Regions from separate parts of the Amycolatopsis sp. NPDC051903 genome, predicted to be linked through region 2. Evidence: riboswitches for the same ligand, from Rfam matches in the RefSeq annotation. Region 2 holds a riboswitch; each other region holds the start of a gene.
What was found. Region 2 has a riboswitch for cobalamin ahead of ACIA77_RS23125 (CbtB-domain containing protein). Riboswitches for the same ligand answer to the same signal wherever they lie in the genome.

Region 1 (3,260 bases), on a different contig from region 2:
GCCAGCCGCCCGCCGGTGAAGTGGGGGACGAGGCCGTTGATCGTGCCGAGGAAGGTCGACTTGCCGACGCCGGTGCGCCCGGCGACGAGGCACAGCTCACCCTCCTCCACCACGAGGTTCACGTCGCGCAGCACGGCCTGTGAAGCCCCGTCGTACGTCACGCTGACCTGCGAAAACTCGATCACTTCGCCACCTCCACGAGCGGCGCCGGGCGCGGCGCGAGCCACGCCGGCAGCACCGCGATCAGCACGGCCACGGCCGGCAACACCGGCAACGTCGGCCAGCTCGGCGGGCTCACGGGCGTCTCCAGCGACGCCGGTGAAGCCACCAGCACCAGAGCGCAGGCGAGCACGCCACACAGCGCCACCAGCGTTTCCGGCAGCCGCCACGGGTCGGGCCGGTACGTCGTGCGCCGGATCCGCCGCCCGCCCAGCACGAACCCGGCGCCCGCCACGACCAGCCCGGCCACGAGCATCGGCACGCCCAACCAGCCCGCCGACCCGTCGAGCACGCCGTAGATCCCCACGGCGACCCCGGCGAACCCGGCCGGCACGCACACCGCGATCACCACCCGCACGCGCCGCTCGAGGTGCCCGCGCCGGCCGTACCCCCGCGAATCCATGGCCGCCGCCAACTGGAGCGAGCGGTCCATCGCGTCCGCCAGCACCGGCACGAAGATCCCCCGCAGGAACCGCAGCCCGCGCCCGCGGGCCGCCCGCAGCCGGCGCGCCCGCCGCACCCGCTGCACGCTCTCGACCAGCTGCGGCGCCACCGACAGCGCGACGGTGACGGCCGTGCTCACCTCGGCCAGCGCGCCCGGCACGGCTTTCAGCAGGCGTTTCGGGTTGGCCAGCGCGTTCGCGGCGCCGACGCAGAGCACGATCGTCGCGAGCCGCAGGCCGTCGTAGAACCCGCCGAGGAGCTCTTCGGCCGAGGTCGGGCCGAGCAGCTCGATCCCGGCGGCGGCCGCCGGCAACGGGATGGCCGGGAGCGTGAACAGCACGTGCCCGCCGTCCTCGCCGCCGATCAGGATCCGGAACAGCACGCGCGACAGCACGATCACGCCCGCCACCCACGCGTACACGCGGAAAGCCAGCGCCCACGGCGCGTCGCCGCGGCGGCTGACGACCACGAACCCCGCCACGGCGAGCACGAGCGCGAGCAGCAGCGGGTTGGTGGTGCGGCTCGCGGCGACGGCGAGCCCGAGCGCCCACACCCACCACGCGCCCGGATGCAGCGCCCGCGGCTCAAGCACGCCGGCGCCGCACCGCGGCGACCAGGCCCGCGCCGACGAGCACCACGACCACGACGAGCCCGACCACGAGCCCGGTCGGGAAGCCGTTGCTGCTGCTCGCTGCCGTCGGTGCCGGCGCGGGCGCGTTGGCCTTGCGGACGGGCGCGACGCGCGGCGGCGGGTAGTCCTGGAAGGACTTGTCGTGCGCGAACGACCAGCCCTCGAAGCTGCCGGCCGGCGGCTGCCAGCTCTGCACCCCGACCTGGCTCGAGGCCCACTTCCCGCCGTTCGCCGCCGTCCAGAAGCTCCACGACGCGCTCTCCGGCGGCATCGCCGAGCACGACTGGTCGGCCGGTTTGCCTTCGATCTTGCAGATCAGCGCAAGCCCGTACTTGCCGACGCCGGCGAGGTCGAGGCCGGCGTTCTGCAGGGCCGTCACGCCGTTCTCCTGCGGGCCGGGGGCGCAGCGGATGAGGGTGTCGCCGCCCAGGTCCTGGAAGTCGACGACCACGGTGACGCCGGTGGCGTCGGGACAGTAGCCCGCGGTGCCCTTGCCGGGCACGGTCGCGGAGGCGGGCGCGGCACCGGACAGACCGGCACCGAGCAGCAGGGCACAGGCGGCGAACAGCCGCACGGGGAACAACCGCATCGTTGATGAGTCCTCGCATCGAATCGGACCACGCACGGGCGATCCGGCTCACGGCCGCGCGGGCCGATCACGGTTGCGGGTCAGCGCCGGATTCCCACCGGCTTCCCCCGTTCGTGGTGTTCAGCTGTCCGACGTTAACCCACCGGAGGTACCCGCCGGAAGCGGTGCCGCCCACACCTACACTTCCGGGTGTGGACCTGGGACAGCTGCGCGTCGGCCTCGTCGGAACCGGGCCGTGGGCGACCACGGTGCACGCACCGGGGCTGGCCGACCACCCGGGCACGCAGCTCTCCGCCGTCTGGGGCCGCCGGGCCGAGAACGCCCGCGCGCTCGCCGAAGCCCACGGCGCGGTGGGGACCGACGACCTCGACGAACTGTTCGCCCAGGTCGACGCGCTCGCGTTCGCCGTCCCGCCCGCCGTGCAGGCCGAGATCGCGGCGCGCGCGGCCGCGGCCGGCAAGCACCTGATCCTGGAGAAGCCGATCGCACCCGACCTGGCGAGCGCGCGGCGGCTCGCCGACGCGGTTTCGCAGGCCGGAGTCGCGTCGCTGGTGATGCTGACCCTGCGGTTCTCCCAGCAGACGCGCGACTGGCTCGACGGCCTCGCCCGATCGGGCGGCTGGCGCGGCGGCGGCGCGCGGTGGCTGTCGGGCGCCCTGCTCGGCGGCCAGTACGCGGCTTCGGCCTGGCGGCTCGACCCGGCGGGCGGCGCGCTCGCCGACGTCGGCCCGCACGCGTTCGACCTGCTCGACGCCGCCCTCGGGCGGATCACGGACGTGCTCGCGGCCCACCGCGGGCCCGACGACCTGTGGCAGCTGATGTTCGCGCACGAGGGCGGCGCCACGAGCACCGCGACGCTGTCGTTGCGCCTGCCGGTTCAGCCGACCGTGGCCGAAATCGCCGTTTACGGGGACCACGGGTACCGCACGCTCGGTCGCAAGCCGGGCACGGCCGGCGAGTCCTACACCGCCCTGCTGGACGACTTCGCTGCGATGGTCGCGAGCGGCACGACCACGCACCCGTGCGACGTCCACCGCGGCGTGCACCTGTCCGCGCTCATCGAACGCGCCCGCGAACTGGCCGGGTAATACACAGGGGCCGAGCCCCTGTTTTCCCTTGTGGACGGAGGCTTTTCGCCCCGCCTTCCGGCTTCTTCCACAGAGTTGTCCACAGCATCCACTATGGACGGTCCGCGCCTCGACCGAACCACGGGAAGCCGTTTCGCGCCAGCGGAAAGATCACCGAATAGTGCGCCCCGCTGGGCGTGCCGAGTTGATCTCCCAATGCGAAGGTGATCTTGGAAGGGTGGGAAGAAGCAGTTCAGAGGGGTTCGAGAAGGGAAGCGCATGGGAGCCCTGCTGCGCGCTTTCTGGGGGA
Region 2 (3,260 bases):
CGAGCACACCGGCACCGTGGCCCGCCTGGCGCGACGACGCCCTCGGGATCGCCCGCGCGTTCGTGGCCGGGCACGTCGCGCGCGTGCACGCCCGGCTGGCCGCGAACGTCCGCGGCAAGATCACCGAAGACCGCCTGGCTCGGGCCTGGACGACCAGCATCCAGCCCGCGGGACCCGCGGGAGAGATCACGGTCCGCCACCACGAGATCGCCGCGTCCGGCGCCGTCGTCGCGGAGGTCGCGATCGCCTTCGCCGCCACCACCCGGCGACTGCGGATGGTCGTCCTGCCCTCCGGCGAACTCGGCGGAATGGCCCTCCTGCCGCACTCCGCTTGACCCGGTTTGCCCGTTCGGCAAACCAATTTGCCCTCCCGTCGGCCCGCGCGGCAAGTTGGTCCCACGGAGACCACCACAGCCGAAGGGGACGCCGATGACGGACCAGGACCAGGACCAGGACTGGGACGGGATGTACCGCAGCCGGGAGCAGGTGTTCAGCGGGGAGCCCAACGCGGTGCTCGTGGCGGAAGCCGCGGGGATGGCGCCGGGGCAGGCGCTCGACGTCGGGTGCGGGGAAGGGGCCGACGCGGTGTGGCTCGCGCGCCAGGGGTGGCACGTGACGGCCGTGGACGTGTCGGAGACCGCGCTGCGGCGTGGCGCCGAGAGCGGGCGCGACGTGGCCGAACGCGTCGCCTGGACGCGGGCCGACCTGAGCTGCACGGCGATGCCGGCGGGGGCGTTCGAACTGGTGTCCGTGCAGTACTTCCCGCTGCGCAAGCGCGACGACGGCGCGCTCGACCGGCTGGTCGCCACCGTGGCGCCCGGCGGGACCCTGCTGGTGACCGGGCACGATCCCGAGGACGAGGGGGTCGACTACAGCGACTACTACCGGCCCGGCGAAATCGTGCAGCGGCTGGCCGGGTGGACCGTCGAGGTGCACGAGGTGCGGGAACGGACCCGGCCGGGGCCCGAGGGGACCCACCACACGCGCGACGTGGTCCTCAAGGCGATTGCCCCGCGGCAGTCCACGGAGTGAGAATCGCGGCATGGGCCGCGAGCCGACGAGTCACGAGCGCAGGACCGGGCGTCCCTGGGACGCTTCGTACGAGGACGGGCCCGCGCCGTGGGACTTCGGCGGGCCGCAGCCGGCGTTCGTGCGGGCCGCGGACGACGGCGGGTTCACCGGCGAGGTCCTCGACGCGGGGTGCGGGTCGGGGGAGAACGCGCTGCTCGTCGCGGACCGGGGGCTGCACGTGCTGGGCGTCGACGTCGCCGAGACCGCGCTGAGCAGAGCCCGGGAAAAGGCGGCCGGTCAAGGCCTCGCGGCCGAGTTCGTGACGGCCGACGCGCTGCACCTCGAAGCCCTCGGCCGCCGCTTCGACACCGTGCTCGACTCCGGGCTGCTGCACACCTTCGACGCCGCCGAGCGGGCCCGCTACGTCGCCTCGCTCGCCGCTGCCACCAACCCCGGCGGCACGCTGTACGTCCTGTGCTTCAGCGACGCCGGACCGGACACCGGACCGCACCCCGTCACCGAGGCCGAACTGCGGGAAGTCTTCACGCCCGACACCGGCTGGCGCCTCGCGAGCCTCGAACGCGAGCGTGTGCACACCCGCTTCCACGAGCACGACGCCCCCGGCTGGTTCGCGACGGTCCAGCGGCTCTGAGTTGCTCCGTCGGGTGCTGATCTCGGCCGCTCAACCCGGCAAAGCGGCACGAAACACCCGCCCGGAGATTGACGCGCGGACAACTGGGGCCGTACCGTTCTGCCCGCGTGACGGCTACTCGGAAGCCGGTGTGAATCCGGCACGGTCGCGCCACTGTGAGCCCGAACGAGGGCGAGTCAGGTCGAGCAGCCGCCACGAGTCCACCCGCAAGGGACGCGTCATCCCCAAGGAGACAATCGATGGCCACCATCCCGGCCGACCGCTCGACCCCGGTCGTCCTGCCCGTTTCGAAGGCCGCCCTGTGGCTCGGCCTGAGCGTGGCGGCGGCGCTGCTGCTCTACTACTTCATCGGCATCGACCAGGGCGCGGTCTCGCTGTTCGGCAGCGACACCCACGTCCACGAGTTCGTGCACGACGCGCGGCACTTCCTCGGCTTCCCCTGCCACTGACGCGCACGGAAACGGACAACCGAACATGGAGAAGAAGCTCGTCCTGCGCGGCCTGCTCGCCGGCGCGCTGGGCGGCCTGCTGGCGTTCGTCTTCGCGCGCATCTTCGCGGAGCCGCAGATCCAGGCCGCCATCGACTACGAGTCCGGCCGCGACGCCGCGCAGGAAGCCCTCGACCACGGCGGCATGGCCGGCATGGCGCACGACGGGCCGGAGGTGTTCAGCCGCGCCGTGCAGGCCAACGTCGGCATCGGCGCGGGCATGATCCTCTTCGGTGTCGCGATGGGGCTGCTGTTCGCCGTGGTCTACACGGTGTGCCTGGGCCGCGTCGGCCAGGTGCGCGCCCGCGTGCTGGCCGTGCTCGTCGCCGGAGCGGGGTTCCTCGCCCTCTACCTCGTGCCGTTCCTGAAGTACCCGGCCAACCCGCCCGCCGTCGGCCACGCCGACACGATCGGCGCGCGCTCGGGGCTCTACCTCGGGATGGTCGCGGCGTCGATCGTCTTCCTCGTCGGCGCCGTGGTGCTGGGCCGCCGTCTCGCACCGAAACTCGGCACTTGGAACGCGACGCTGGTCGCGGGCGCCGCGTTCGTGGTCGTGTCGGCGGTCCTGATGGCGCTGCTGCCGTCGCTGGGGCAGCTTTCGGCCAACGTCGCCGAGTACGGCGCGCAGCCGACCGAGACGCCGCTGCCGCTGAAGAACGACGCGGGCGCCATCGTGTACCCGGGGTTCCCGGCCGACACGCTGTTCGCGTTCCGCCTCAACTCGGTGCTCGCGCAGCTGATCCTGTGGACCACGATCGCGCTCGTGTTCGGCCCGCTGGCCGAGCGCGTGCTCTCCGGCGGCCGCAAGGAGACGGCCACCGCCGCCGCGTGAACCCGTTCTTCACCTACGACACGCACGCCGCGGGCGCCGAGCCCGCGGCGTCGTGGCGTCCGCTGTCAGAGGTCCTCGACGACGGGTTCGTGCTGCGTGAGCGTGTGGCGCGGGTCCGGAGCGTCCTGGCCGCCGGCGGAGGGGACGTCGAGCTGCGCGTCGCGGCGTCCGTGGCGCACCTGGGCCTCGCGGCCCGCCTGCTCTCCCCGGCACTGGCCCTGGCGGCCGCCGGCAGGGGCGCCGACTACGCCGATGCCTGGTGGCAACCCGAGGTGGG
Region 3 (3,260 bases), on a different contig from region 2:
TCGCGTTCTCGTTCGGCGCGCTGCTGGAGGCGCTCGCCGGGTTCGGCGCGCCGGTCGCGATCTGCTCGGTGATGCTCGTGGCGGTCGGGCTGAAACCGCTGAAGGCGGCGACGGTCGCGCTCATCGCCAACACCGCGCCCGTCGCGTACGGCGCCGTGGCGCTGCCGGTGATCACGCTCGCCAAGGTGACCGGGCTGCCGCTGGACGACCTGGCGTCGATGACCGGCCGGCAGGTGCCGATCCTCGCGCTGATCGTGCCGCTGGTGCTCGTGATCGTGCTGGACGGGCGGCGCGGGCTGCGCCAGGCCTGGCCCGCGGCGATCGTGTGCGGCGTGAGCTTCGCCGTCGTGCAGTACCTGATGGCGAACTTCGGGCCCGTGCAGCTAACGGACATCGCGGCGTCGCTCGTGTCCGCGGCGGCCGTGCTCGTGCTGCTGCGGTTCTGGAAGCCGAAACCGGCGGACGCGCCCGACCGCGCACCCGGCGATCGCGGTACGGAGCCCGTACCGACCGGGCCCGTCTCCGGCGGCGGCGCCGTGACCACCGCGGCGACGACGGCGGTGCGGGAGCGAACGGTCGTCGACTCGCGGGCCGACCAGGCCCGCTCGTTCGCGCCGTACGCGACGATCATCGTGCTGTTCTCCGTCGCGGCGATCCCGGCGGTGGCGGCGGCACTCGCGTCGACGACGAAGACGTTCAGCTGGCCCGGCCTGCACGTCGTGACGTCGGCGGGCAAGCCGCTGAGCCTGGTGTCGTACAAGTTCGACTGGCTCGCAGACAGCGGCACGGTCCTGTTCATCGCCGGGATCGTCTCGGCGTTCCTGCTCAAGGTGCCGCTGCGGGACGCGGTCCGCGCCTACGGGCAGACGATCGTGCAGCTGCGCACGGCCGGGCTCACCGTGATGGCCGTCCTCGCGCTCGCCTACGTGATGAACATGTCCGGGCAGACGGCCACGCTCGGGCTGTTCCTCGCCGGTGCCGGCGGCCTGTTCGCGCTGCTGTCGCCGCTGCTGGGCTGGTTCGGTACCGCGGTGACGGGATCGGACACGTCGTCGAACTCGCTCTTCGGCGCCCTGCAGGTCGCGGCCGCACACGGCGCGCAGCTGCAGCCGGTGCTGATGGCGGCGGCGAACAGCAGCGGCGGGGTCCTCGGGAAGATGATCAGCCCGCAGAACCTCGCGATCGGCGCCAGTGCGGTGGGGCTGGCCGGCAAGGAGGGCCTGCTGTTCCGGCGGGTGCTCGCGGCGTCGGCGGTGTTCGTGCCGCTGATGTGCGTCCTCGTCTACCTGCAGTCCACCCCGATGCTGTCGTGGATGGTGCCGTGAACCGGGTGGCGAGCGAAGCCGTGGAGGAGGCCAACGCCGCGATCGGCGCGGCCGTCTCCACGTGCTCGCTGCCCTCCGGCGACGAAGCCGTGCTCCTGGAGGTGCAGTACGAGCTGATCGAGCTCGCCGACGCCCTCGCCGCGGGAGTGCCGGTGCCGGAGCTGCCGCGGCTGTGGCGGGCGGCGCGGGACCACGGAGCGGTCGTGGTCCCGCGTGGCTTCGCCGTGCTGGGCGGGCTCAGCGCCGCGGCCGGGCTGCTGAAACTCGCGCGGGCGGTGCTGCGCCGGGCCGCGCGGGAGGCGCCGGACGACGCCGTGGCCGTGCTCGACCGGGCGAGTGCGGTCCTGCTCGCCTTCGCGTTCCGCGCGGAGGAGCGGGAACGGTCGCTCGGGTACGTCGGATCGTGTGCCGACTAGTGTGGTCATACCAACAAAGAGGTCATATTGACACTACCTGCGAGCTCCGATTACCTTGAGTGAGCACTACGCGGTGAAGAGGAACTCCGGTGAGAATCCGGGCCGGTCGCGCCACTGTGATCGGACCCCGCCCGGCGGGGTCCGCAGGCAGACCCTCTCGCCGCGTCCATCCTTGAGCGGGTCGCACGAACCCGAGGAGGAGCGTGACCATCATGGGGATGTCGAGGGACCGGTCATGACGTCCGAGGCGGCCTGGGAGCCGGTCCGGCGCGTGCGGATGCACGAACAGGTGCTGGCGCAGATCGAGGAGAAGATCCTCGACGGCAGCCTGCGCGCGGGGGAGAAGCTCCCCAGCGAGCGAGAGCTCGTGAGCGCGCTCGGGGTGAGCCGGACCAGCGTCCGCGAAGCCCTGCGCGCCCTCGAAGCGATGGGGATCATCGAGGCCCGCACGGGTTCGGGCGCCGACGCCGGGTCCGTCGTCACGGCGCGTTCGACCCCGGCGCTGACCAACCTGCTGCGGCTGCACCTCGCGCTCGCGCGCATCAGCCTGGCCGATCTCGTCGAGACGCGCGTGCAGCTGGAACGCAACGCGGCCCGCGGCGCCGCGGCGACCCGCACCCCCGAGGACGTGGCCCGGCTGGCGGCGCTCGTCGACGGGATGCGCGCCGCGGACCAGGAGTACCAGCAGTTCAACGCGCTGGACACCGAGTTCCACGTGAGCATCGCCCGCATCTCTGGCAACGCGCTGGCCACCGACCTGATGCAGGCGCTGCGCGGCGCCGTCGAGTCGGAGATGGCGGCGGCCTTCGCGCGGCTGCCCGACTGGCGCGCCGTCGCGGCCGGCCTCGTGACCGAGCACGAGGCGATCCTGCGCGCCGTCGAGGCCGGCGACGGGGATCGCGCGGCCGACCTCGTGGCCGACCACATCACCCGCTTCTACCAGGACCGGGTGCTCAACCCCTGAAAGCGATCGATGGCGGTGCCGGGATCCGGCCCGAACGTGGTGGGTCGAGGCGGCGGCCGCTCTCGCCGATCTGACCGGAGTTCGGTTCACACTGCCGCGCGGTGCGGTATCGACTAAAGTCATTTGCCTCCTTTTTCGAGAGGGAGGAGTCGGTGATGAGCGACCTCCCCACTTCACAGCACAGCCGGCGGGACGTGTTGCGCGCCGCCGCCGCCATCACACTGGGTTCGGTGGCACTGGGCGCCTGCGCCTCCGAGGACGACACGGGGGGAACCGCCCGTGGCCAAGCTCCGCAGGAGACCTTCAGTGAACCGTCCACAAAGCTCTCCGGTGAGCTGAAAATCCTTCTCTGGAGCCATTTCGTGCCAGACCACGACGTGTGGTTCGATCGGTTCGCGCAGGACTGGGGGTCGCGGGTCGGCGTCAAGGTGACCGTCGACCACATCGACCAGGCGCAGATCCCCACCCGGATCGCGGCCGAGATCCAGGCGGGACAGGGCCACGACCTCATCCAGTACATCGCGACGCTGTCGCAGTTCGAGCCGAGTGTGCTGG

Region 1: it holds a riboswitch for cobalamin, as region 2 does, so the genes downstream of both, ACIA77_RS09235 (hypothetical protein) here and ACIA77_RS23125 (CbtB-domain containing protein) in region 2, are expected to answer to the same signal.
Region 3: it holds a riboswitch for cobalamin, as region 2 does, so the genes downstream of both, ACIA77_RS04490 (FadR/GntR family transcriptional regulator) here and ACIA77_RS23125 (CbtB-domain containing protein) in region 2, are expected to answer to the same signal.

Annotation. Positions count from the first base shown of each region.
Region 1 is NZ_JBITBT010000003.1:351,858-355,117, forward strand. It holds gene ACIA77_RS09225 (ABC transporter ATP-binding protein) at 1-185, opposite strand, end outside; gene ACIA77_RS09230 (CbiQ family ECF transporter T component) at 182-1,255, opposite strand; gene ACIA77_RS09235 (hypothetical protein) at 1,248-1,883, opposite strand; cobalamin riboswitch at 1,899-2,035, opposite strand; gene ACIA77_RS09240 (Gfo/Idh/MocA family protein) at 2,075-2,971, shown strand; gene ACIA77_RS09245 (VanZ family protein) at 3,230-3,260, shown strand, end outside.
Region 2 is NZ_JBITBT010000010.1:180,132-183,391, reverse strand. It holds gene ACIA77_RS23140 (serine hydrolase domain-containing protein) at 1-335, shown strand, start outside; gene ACIA77_RS23135 (class I SAM-dependent methyltransferase) at 430-1,032, shown strand; gene ACIA77_RS23130 (class I SAM-dependent methyltransferase) at 1,043-1,663, shown strand; cobalamin riboswitch at 1,736-1,869, shown strand; gene ACIA77_RS23125 (CbtB-domain containing protein) at 1,903-2,112, shown strand; gene ACIA77_RS23120 (CbtA family protein) at 2,138-2,983, shown strand; gene ACIA77_RS23115 ((2Fe-2S)-binding protein) at 2,980-3,260, shown strand, end outside.
Region 3 is NZ_JBITBT010000002.1:44,082-47,341, forward strand. It holds gene ACIA77_RS04480 (L-lactate permease) at 1-1,325, shown strand, start outside; gene ACIA77_RS04485 (hypothetical protein) at 1,322-1,741, shown strand; cobalamin riboswitch at 1,766-1,917, shown strand; gene ACIA77_RS04490 (FadR/GntR family transcriptional regulator) at 1,977-2,705, shown strand; gene ACIA77_RS04495 (ABC transporter substrate-binding protein) at 3,068-3,260, shown strand, end outside.